DNA from 3 places in the Variovorax sp. KBS0712 genome. Region 2 is predicted to be linked to each of the others. Evidence: predicted binding sites of a transcription regulator. Region 2 holds the regulator's gene; each other region holds the start of a gene.

Region 1 (3,271 bases), 470 kb from region 2:
GCACGCCGGCACGCACCGCCGTCATCACCGTGGGGCCGTACCGCGTCCAGGGCCAGGCCTTCTCGTTCCAGCCGAGGGCGGTCTGCACCTGGGCCTCGCTGGCGGTGGCGGGCAGGCGGGCGCTGCTGCGGCCGTCCTCGGCCATCTCGAGCGCCAGCGCGGCGAGCTGGCCGCGCTCGGACAGGGCCTGCACGGTCTCGCGCTCGAGGGCGTGGTGTTCGGGGGCGTCGTGCTGTTCGCCGAGCAGCAGCGCATCGGCCGGCAGCAGGGCCGCCACGCGGCGCGCGACGGGCGCCTCGGCGGACAGCGCGGCGCAGCCGGCGAGCAGGGCGACGGCGACCAGGGGCGCGAGGAACCGGGAAGCACGGGAAGGACGAGGAGGCATCCCGCCATACTATGCCCGGCGCCCTGCACCGGGCTGTCGTCCTTTTCCGCTGCTTTCTCTGCCCGTGTCCTTTCGTTTTCCCCTTCGTGTGCTGGCCACGCTGCTGCTGGCGCTGGCCGCCGCACTCGCCTGTGTCGCGCTGCACACCCCGCTGCCCTGGATGATCGGCCCGCTGTTCGCGGTGTCGCTGGCCTCGATCGCGGGCCAGCCGACCGCCAGCCACACGCCGCTGCGCAACCTGGGGCAGTGGGTCATCGGCACCGCGCTGGGCCTGTATTTCACGCCGCAGGTGGTGACGCTGGTGGCCGGCGTGTGGTGGGCGATCCTGCTGGCCATCGGTTGGGCGCTGCTGCTGGGCTGGGGTTTCGGCCGCTGGCTGCACCGCGTGCATGCGGCGCGCATGCCGCATGTGCCGGCGAAATCCATGAGAGCCACGACTTACTTCGCGGGCGCCATCGGCGGCGCTTCGGAGATGACGCTGCTGGCCGAATCGGCCGGCGCGCGCACCGACCTGGTGGCTGCCGCGCACAGCCTGCGACTGATGGTGGTGACGGTGACGATCCCGTTCGCGATGCAGTGGAGCGGGCTGCACGGCCTGGAGATCAACCCGCCCGGCGTGCGCGAGGTGAACCCGGCCGGGCTGGCCCTGCTGGCGCTGGCCACCGGCGCGGGCGGGCTCGTGATGCGGGCGCTGGGCCGCACGAATCCGTGGTTCATGGGGCCGCTGCTGGTGGCGATGGGGCTCACGGTCGCGGGGCAGTCGCTGTCGGCCGTGCCGACCTGGCTGTCGAACACCGCGCAGCTGGTGATTGCCGTGAGCCTGGGTGTGCGTTTCAGCCGCGAGTTTTTGCACACGGCGCCGCGCTGGCTCGGCTCGGTGGCGTTGGGCACGGTCGGCATGCTGGTGCTGTGCGCCGGCGCGGCCTGGCTGCTGGCGTGGGCGACGGGGCTGCATCCGGCCACGATGATCCTGGGCACCTCGCCTGGCGGCATCGCCGAGATGTCGATCACGGCCAAGGTGCTGCAGTTGGGCGTGCCGGTGGTCACGGCGTTCCAGGTGTGCCGGCTGGTGGCGGTGCTGCTGATCGTCGGGCCGATGTACCGGTGGACCGAACGCTGACGGCGACGGACACCGGCAAAGAAAAAGCGCCCCGCGGGGCGCTTTTTTCGTTCGGGCGGGGCGGGCTGCTCAGTGCACCAGCACCGGCGTGTGCGCCAGCTCGGCATAGCCTTCGAGCGTGTCCTCGACCTCTTCCTGCGTGGGCGTGTTGAGCTGCCAGGCGGCGATCTGCTGCTGGAACAGTTCGGCCCAGGAGCCGTCGAGGTACACCTCCTTGCCCGATCGCTTGTCCACGATCTCGAAGCCGTGGCGTTCCAGCACGGGGCCGTTGGGCGTCGTGCTGGGCTCGTCGCCGTCGTTCGGCTGCACGTGCACGACGACGAAGGACTCGGAGTCGTAAAGCATGTTCATGGCGGGCCCTGTGAGGATGTCGATGGCGTTCATGGGGGTTAGATAGCAATCAACGCGCCAGTTTCAAGAACAGTTGTCGTCGCGCCGTTGATATGTGAGCCTTTTTGCCTCAATTGGCGGGCGCTTCGGGTAGGGGTTTGCGCAATTGGGCGTCAGCAAAGTCGCCGTTTGCCTCGGTCTGGCGGATGCGCACGGGCAGGTAGCCGTAGCGCGGCGCCAGCCAGAGTTCCAGTTTCCGGTCGAAATCCTTGCGGGGCGTGCGGGTGAGCTTGCGCGTGGTGAAGTCGCCGGCCGGCAGGCTCAGCTGCTCCTCGTCGCCGACCTCGAAGACCCACACATCGCCGTCGCGCACGCCCACCGTCTGCACCGAGATCCGGGTGCCGGCCGGGTAGCGCGCCGGGCTGGCCGCCAGCAGGCCGCCCAGCTGCATCATGACGCTCATGCGGTCCTGGGCGCCGGGCTGCAGGGGCACGGGGGGGGCGTTGTTGCTGAAGATGATCTGCCCCTGGTCGCGCGCGAAATGCGAGGCCACCTCGGCCTTGCGGCTCTCCGAATAGCGCTCGGGCTCCAGGCCCGAGGGGCCGATCTTGCCGGTGCTGTGCCAGTTCAGCAGGGTGAAGAACACCGCCTTGAGCGTGAGCCGCCCGTCGTAGCGGGTGCCGTCCTGCAGCCAGACCAGCTCGCCGAACACGCCGCGCTGCGGGGAGGCGCCTTTCTGGCCCGTGGCCTCGAAATCGAGCGTGACCGAGCCCGGAATCCGCAGCGCCTGGGTGCCGGCGATGGTGCCCGAGGCGCCGCTGCCGGCCGTGGTCGTGCCGCCCTGCGTTCCGCCGGCCGTGTTGCCGGTGGCGGCGGCCGGGGCGCTGGCCGGTGCCTCGGGGGCGGTCGCTCCTGAATCTGTAGCGGCTTGCGCGGTCTGGTCGGGCGTTTCGGGCGGAGGCGTCTGGGCCGACGCGTCCGGCACGGGCGCCGGGGCCGGCTTGGGGCGGGACACCGAGGCCTCGCGCGGACGCCGGGGCTTGGCCGGAGGCGGCGGCTTGGCCGCGACCGGCACGGCGGCCGGTGCCGCAGGGGCTTGCGCCGCAGGCGGAGCGATCACGATCGTGCGCGTGATGAACTTGCTGGCCAGCGGCGAGGGCTCCGGCCCGATGGCCATCGGCGCCAGCCCGAGCAGCAGCAGGTGCGCCAGCGCCACCGCCAGCGTCAGCCCCGCGAGCGCGCGCCAGGACGGGCGCCCGGGCAGGCCCAGGGACAGCGGTGGGGGCGCGACGTGCGTCGACATGGGTGTGTGGAGTGGGCTGCGGCGCCGAGGTTCACGAAGTCCACTCGGTACACTGCCGCCCGTTCAACCAGTTTAGTGGGCGCGGCGCCGCGCCCTTTTTCTTGCTCACGCCCGCACCATGAAACTCGCCACC
Region 2 (3,271 bases):
CTCACGCCGAAGGCCACGCCGGCCCCGGCGGCGCCCGGCTCCGCACCCGCGGCCGGCGGCAAGAAGCCCGCGGCTCCGGCTCCCACCCCCGCGCCCGGCGCCGGGCTGCGCCCGAGCACCACGCTGGGCGGCACCGAAGGGGAAGGGCGCAAGTGATCGAAACCGCAGGAACCCAGACCGCCGACGGCATTCCGGGCAGCCGCCTCGTGGCGCGCGGCCTCAAGAAGAGCTACGGCAGCCGCACGGTCGTGAAAGACGTCTCGCTCGATGTGCAAAAGGGCGAGGTCGTCGGACTGCTCGGCCCCAACGGTGCGGGCAAGACCACCTCGTTCTACATGATCGTCGGGCTGGTGCGCGCCGACGCCGGCGAGATCACCATCGACGGCGAGCCCATCGCCCACATGCCCATCCACCGCCGCGCGCGCATGGGCCTGAGCTACCTGCCGCAGGAAGCCTCGATCTTCCGCAAGCTCACGGTCGAGGAAAACGTGCGCGCCGTGCTCGAGCTGCAGCGCGAGCCCGACGCCAACGGCCGCATGATGCCGCTGACCAAGCAGCACACCGAAGAGCGCCTGGCCGACCTGCTGGCCGACCTGCGCGTGGACCATCTGCGCGATTCGCCCGCGCTCGCGCTGTCGGGCGGCGAGCGCCGCCGCGTCGAGATCGCGCGCGCGCTGGCCACGCAGCCGCGCTTCATCCTGCTGGACGAGCCCTTCGCCGGCATCGACCCGATCGCGGTGATCGAGATCCAGCGGATCATCAGCTTCCTGAAAGAGCGCGGCATCGGCGTGCTCATCACCGACCACAACGTGCGTGAGACGCTGGGCATCTGCGATCACGCGTTCATCATCAGCGACGGGCACGTGCTGGCACAAGGCACACCCTCGGAGATCGTCGACAACGCCGAGGTACGCAGGGTGTACCTGGGCGAGCACTTCCGGATGTAAGGGAGGGTCGGGTCTCCATGAAGCAAGGGCTGTCCCTTCGCGTCTCGCAGCATCTGGCGCTGACGCCACAGCTGCAGCAGTCCATTCGCCTGCTCCAGCTCTCCACGCTCGAACTGAGCCAGGAAGTGGAGCAGATGCTGGACGAGAACCCGTTCCTCGAACGCACCGCGGAAGAAGCGGCGCGCGAGGAGTTCGGGCTGGACACGGCCGACGCGCCGGTGCCGCGCGACGACGCGGGCGAGGGGGAGGCCGAGTTCACGCCGTCCGCCGCCAGCACTTCCTCCACGTCCAGCGACACCACCTCCTCGACCCCCGACACCGACGGCCCCGCCGCCGAGATCGCCGAGCGCGAGCCCGACTGGGAAGGCGACGGCACCGTCGACATGGCGCCCGACGACAGCGAGTGGGGCAGCGACGCGCCCGCGCGCCAGAACAACCTGGGCGACGACGAGCGCGCCGATGCCACCGAACTCGCGCGCAGCCAGGAGTCGCTGCAGTCCTTCCTGCACCGCCAGGCGCTGAGCCTGCGCCTGAACGAAAACGACTGCGCCGCGCTGCGCTTTTTGATCGAGTCGCTCAACGACGACGGCTACCTCGAAGACTCGCTGCCCGCGCTGGCCTCGGGCCTGGCGGGCGACGACAACGACCAGTTCGACGACCTCGTGCACCACTTCCAGGTGGCGCTGGGCCTGCTGCAGAGCCTGGAGCCGGTGGGCGTCGGCGCGCGCGATCTCGGCGAATGCCTGAGCATCCAGCTGAAGGCGCTCGCCAGCGAAGACGAGACCGAGGCCGAAGCGCTCATCCGCAAGACCGCCATCGCGATCTGCAAGCAGCCGATGGAGCTGCTCGCGCGGCGCGACTTCAAGCGCCTGGCCACGCTCACGCGCACCAACGAAGAGCTGGTGCGCTCTGCGCTGCAGATCATTGCGCGCCTGGAGCCCAAGCCGGGCCGCCGCTTTGTCGACGTCGAACGCAACATCGTCATTCCCGACGTGATCGTCACCAAGACCGGGCGCGGCACCAACGTGAAGTTCCGCGTCATGCTCAACCCCGAGGTCATGCCGCGCCTGCGTGTGCACGACATCTACGCCGGTGCGCTCAAGTCGCACAAGGGCGAGGGCAGCCAGGCGCTGTCGCAGCGGCTGCAGGAGGCGCGCTGGTTCATCAAGAACATCCAGCAGCGCTTCGACACCATCCTGCGCGTGAGCAACGCCATCGTCGAGCGCCAGAAGAGCTACTTCGTGCACGGCGAGCTGGCCATGCGCCCGCTGGTGCTGCGCGAGATCGCCGACGAGCTGGGCCTGCACGAGTCGACCATCTCGCGCGTGACCACCGCCAAGTACATGGCCACGCCCTTCGGCACGGTCGAGCTCAAGTACTTCTTCGGCTCGGCGCTGGGCACCGAGACCGGCGGCAACGCGTCGAGCACCGCGGTGCGCGCGCTGATCAAGCAGTTCGTGAGTTCGGAAAGCATCAAGAAGCCGCTGTCCGACAGCCAGATTTCCGAGATGCTGAAAGAGCAGGGCATCGAGTGCGCGCGCCGCACCGTCGCCAAGTACCGCGAAGCGCTGCGCATCGCGCCCGCCAACTTGCGCAAGGCCCTGTAGAAGACCGACGATGACGAGCCGCCTGCTGTCGCGCTGTGGGCATTGGGTGGTCGTCATCGCGGCGGCGCTGCTGTTTGCCGGCTGCGCCACGCTGCCCGACGAGGCACCGCGCCCGCCCACCAAGGCCATCGCCGTCTCGGCCGACACCGCGCTCGGCAAGATCGCGCTGGGCTCGCAGCCCGACCCCGACCTCAGCGGCTTTCGCCTGATGCCCGGCGGCGACTTCGCCTTCGACACGCGGCTGCAGCTGGCGCGCCGCGCGCAGCGCACGCTCGACGTGCAGTACTACCAGATCGAGAACGACGAGACCGGCCGCTACCTGTTGCGCACCCTGCGCGATGCGGCCCAGCGCGGCGTGCGCGTGCGCCTGTTGATGGACGACCTGTACACGTCCGGCGAAGACGAGCTGCTGCTCGGCCTGGCCGCCACGCCGAACGTGGAGCTGCGCCTGTTCAACCCGTTCCCGGCCGGGCGCGGCAGCTTGCTCAAGCGCTTCACCGCGTCGCTGTTCGACTTCAGCCGCGTCAACCGCCGCATGCACAACAAGCTCTTCATCGCCGACGGCGCGATGGCGGTGGCGGGCGGGCGCAACATCGGCAACCAGTACTTCCGCCGCACCACCGGCCCCAACTTCATCGATCTCGACACCTTCGTCACGGGCGCGCTGATCCCGCGCCTGGGCGTGCTGTTCGACCAGTACTGGAACAGCCCGCACGT
Region 3 (3,271 bases), on a different contig from region 2:
CAGCACCCGCATCGGCCACGGCAACCACTCGGCCGCGTGCGGGCTCTTCAGGTGCCAGGGCCAGTCGGCCACGTAGTACATGCCCACGTGATAGAGGATGACGAACAGGAAGGCGAGGGCGCGCAGGGCGTCGATGTCGTGGCGGCGCTGCGGTGTGGGAACGGAATCGGAGGGCATGGCGGGCTCCTGGAACGAGGAAACGGCGGCCATCGTGGCCCCCGCGCCCGTCCCCGGGGCCATCGCCGGGACGGATCGGCCCGGATTTGTGACGAACGGTGGCCCCCAGGGACGAAATCCGGCCCCGGTTCGCGAGAATCCCCGCATGAGCGAGCCGCGCAAGAACCTGTACGAGCGCTATGAACCGATCCGGCGGTACGTCGAAGTCGGCTTCTGGATCGTGCTGATGACGGTGCATGCCGCGATCAGCACCGTGGTCGCGCTCATCGACGCCCGCAGCCGCGCCGTGCCGCGCGCGAACTGGGAGGTCGTCACCTGGGAGGTGTCGAGCCACATCGCGCTGCTGGCCCTGGTGCCGGTGCTGGTGGCCGTGGAGCGCCGGCTGTCGCCGCTGGCGCGCGACCACTGGGGGCGCTTTCTTGCCGGGCACCTGGTGGCCAGCGTGCTCCTGAGCCTGGCGCACGTGGCGGCGATGTTCGGGCTGCGCGCCGCGGTGTACGCGGCGGCCGGCGAGCCCTACGACTTCGGCGGCGCCATGGGGCGATGGGGCTACGAGTACCTGAAGGACGTGCGCGTCTACGCCACGATGGTCTTCGGCGTGTGGGCCTACCGGCTCTTCATGCTGCGGCTGCAGGGCGAGGCGCGCGTGCTCGATCCGCCGGAAGAGGGCGTGGCGCCGGTGCCCGAGACTTTGGAGCAGAGGGAGGGAGTCGAGCCCTCGGTACAGGAACTGACAACGCCGGCAGCGCCGCCGCCGGCCCGCCCCGAACGCTTCCTCGTGCGCAAGCTGCGCCGCGAATTCCTCATCGCCGCCACCGACATCGACTGGCTGCAGGCCGAGGGCAACTACGTCGGCCTGCACGTCAACGGCCACGACTACCTGCTGCGCGCCACGCTCACCGACTTCCTGACCCAACTCGACCCCGCCACCTTCGTGCGCGTGCACCGCAGCCACGCGGTGAACCTGGGCCGCATCAAGGAGATCGAGCCGCTCGACGGCGGTGACGCCCGGCTGCACATGCACGACGGCACGAGCGTGCCCTGCAGCCGGCGCTACCGCGACGCGCTGCGCGGCGGCGCGGGCTGAGCGCTCCGGCGGCGCGTTCCGATCCGGTGCGTGCCCTGCGAAATCGGCCCATTCCTGGGTCGTTTCGCACCATTCAAGAGCCTTCAGGCACCATTTTTGCTTTCTTGCGCCGGCGCCCCGAGCCGTTCGGGTGCGACGCACCAAATCAAACCAAAAACCTGCAAGAAGCTCTCATGGACGCACTCAAACAGGGCGCTGACGCGCTGTTCATCCTTCTCGGCGCCATCATGGTCCTGGCCATGCATGCCGGCTTTGCCTTCCTGGAACTGGGCACCGTGCGCAAGAAGAACCAGGTCAATGCGCTGGTCAAGATCCTGGTCGACTTCTCGGTGTCGACCATCGTGTACTTCCTGGTGGGCTACGGTGTGGCTTACGGCACGCATTTCTTCGTCAGCGCCACCGAACTGTCGGCAAGAAGCGGCTACGAGCTGGTGAAGTTCTTCTTCCTGCTGACCTTCGCGGCGGCCATCCCGGCCATCATCTCGGGCGGCATCGCCGAGCGCGCCAAGTTCTGGCCGCAACTGATCGCCACCGCCGTGATCGTCGGTTTCGTCTATCCGCTGTACGAGGGCATCGCCTGGAACAAGGCCTTCGGCATCCAGGGCTGGATCGCCTCGGTCACCGGCCACGAGTTCCATGACTTCGCCGGCTCGGTCGTCGTGCACGCCGTGGGCGGCTGGCTCGCGCTGCCGGCCGTGCTGCTGCTGGGCGCACGCCGCAACCGCTACCGCGGCGACGGCTCGCTCAGCGCACACCCGCCGTCGAACATTCCCTTCCTGGCGCTGGGCGCGTGGGTGCTGTGCGTGGGCTGGTTCGGCTTCAACGTGATGAGCGCGCAGAGCATCGACAAGATCTCGGGCCTGGTCGCCGTCAACTCGCTGATGGCCATGGTCGGTGGCACGCTGGTGGCGCTGGCCATGGGCAAGAACGACCCCGGCTTCGTCTACAACGGCCCGCTCGCCGGCCTCGTGGCCGTGTGCGCCGGCTCCGACCTCATGCACCCGCTGGGCGCGCTCGTGGCGGGCGGCGTGGCCGGTGCCATCTTCGTCTTCATGTTCACGCGCACCCAGAACAAATGGAAGATCGACGACGTGCTCGGCGTGTGGCCGCTGCACGGCCTGTGCGGCACCTGGGGCGGCATCGCGGCGGGCATCTTCGGCACGCAGGCGCTGGGCGGCATCGGTGGCGTGAACCTGTGGGCGCAGCTGATCGGCACCTTGCTTGGCGTGGTCTGGGCGCTGATCGGCGGCGCCGTGGTGTACGGCGTGCTCAAGGCGACGATGGGGCTGCGGCTGTCGCAGGAGGAGGAATACGACGGGGCGGACCTGTCGATCCACCACATTTCTGCGACGCCGGAGCGGGAAGTGAACTGGTGAGGGCGTTGCGGCTCAGGACATGAGCCGCATCGGGGGATTAGCGGCGCACGGCACGAATTTGCCAGCTGTAGCAAACTTGCCGGCGACCTCCGATCCCACCTGTTCACCACCCCATGACCCAATCTCCCCCCGCCCTCGAAGTCCTCCCCCGCGACCTGTCCGCCTACCGCGAGGGCAACGTCGGCATCGACTACGTGCACCGCTTCGAATCCGGCAAGCCCGGCCCGCACGTGCTGATCAATGCCCTGACGCACGGCAACGAGATCTGCGGCATGACCGCCGCCACGCACCTGCTCGACACCGGCGTGCGCCCGAAGATCGGCACGCTCACCGTCAGCTTTGCCAACGTGGCGGCGTATGAGTCCTTCAACGAGGCGCTGCCTTTCGACAGCCGCCAGCTGGTGCACAACCTCAACCGCGTGTGGTCGCCCGAATGGCTCGACGGCAGCGAGGACAGCCCCGAGCTGCGCCGCGCCCGCGAGCTGCGCCCGGTGGTGAGCGCGGCCGACCACATCCTCGACATCCATTCCACGAGCCAGCCCGTGATCCCGTTCTGGGTGTACCCGGCCTTCGACCGCAACGCCGAGGCCGCCATGGCCATCGGCCGCCCGTCGGTGCACCTGGTGATGCC

Evidence for each region. The regulator sigma-54, encoded in region 2, starts transcription at its own class of promoters, with help from an activator protein. The targets are predictions, from matches to a motif close to TGGCANGNAANCTGCTTT.
Region 1: a site for sigma-54 is predicted at 1,899-1,916, ahead of FFI97_RS21985 (DUF3567 domain-containing protein). Genes of this name have one in related genera too.
Region 3: a site for sigma-54 is predicted at 1,350-1,367, ahead of FFI97_RS02940 (ammonium transporter). Genes of this name have one in related genera too.

The regions. Positions count from the first base shown of each region.
Region 1 is NZ_VCCD02000002.1:1,089,155-1,092,425, reverse strand. Features, by position in the region: gene FFI97_RS21995 (ChaN family lipoprotein) at 1-385, opposite strand, end outside; gene FFI97_RS21990 (AbrB family transcriptional regulator) at 450-1,505, shown strand; gene FFI97_RS21985 (DUF3567 domain-containing protein) at 1,575-1,856, opposite strand; gene FFI97_RS21980 (DUF3108 domain-containing protein) at 1,966-3,138, opposite strand; gene FFI97_RS21975 (fumarylacetoacetate hydrolase family protein) at 3,257-3,271, shown strand, end outside.
Region 2 is NZ_VCCD02000002.1:1,556,228-1,559,498, reverse strand. Features, by position in the region: gene lptA (lipopolysaccharide transport periplasmic protein LptA) at 1-156, shown strand, start outside; gene lptB (LPS export ABC transporter ATP-binding protein) at 153-947, shown strand; gene rpoN (RNA polymerase factor sigma-54) at 965-2,554, shown strand; gene FFI97_RS24235 (phospholipase D family protein) at 2,565-3,271, shown strand, end outside.
Region 3 is NZ_VCCD02000001.1:673,156-676,426, reverse strand. Features, by position in the region: gene FFI97_RS02950 (acyltransferase family protein) at 1-177, opposite strand, end outside; gene FFI97_RS02945 (LytTR family DNA-binding domain-containing protein) at 323-1,264, shown strand; gene FFI97_RS02940 (ammonium transporter) at 1,438-2,640, shown strand; gene FFI97_RS02935 (succinylglutamate desuccinylase/aspartoacylase family protein) at 2,754-3,271, shown strand, end outside.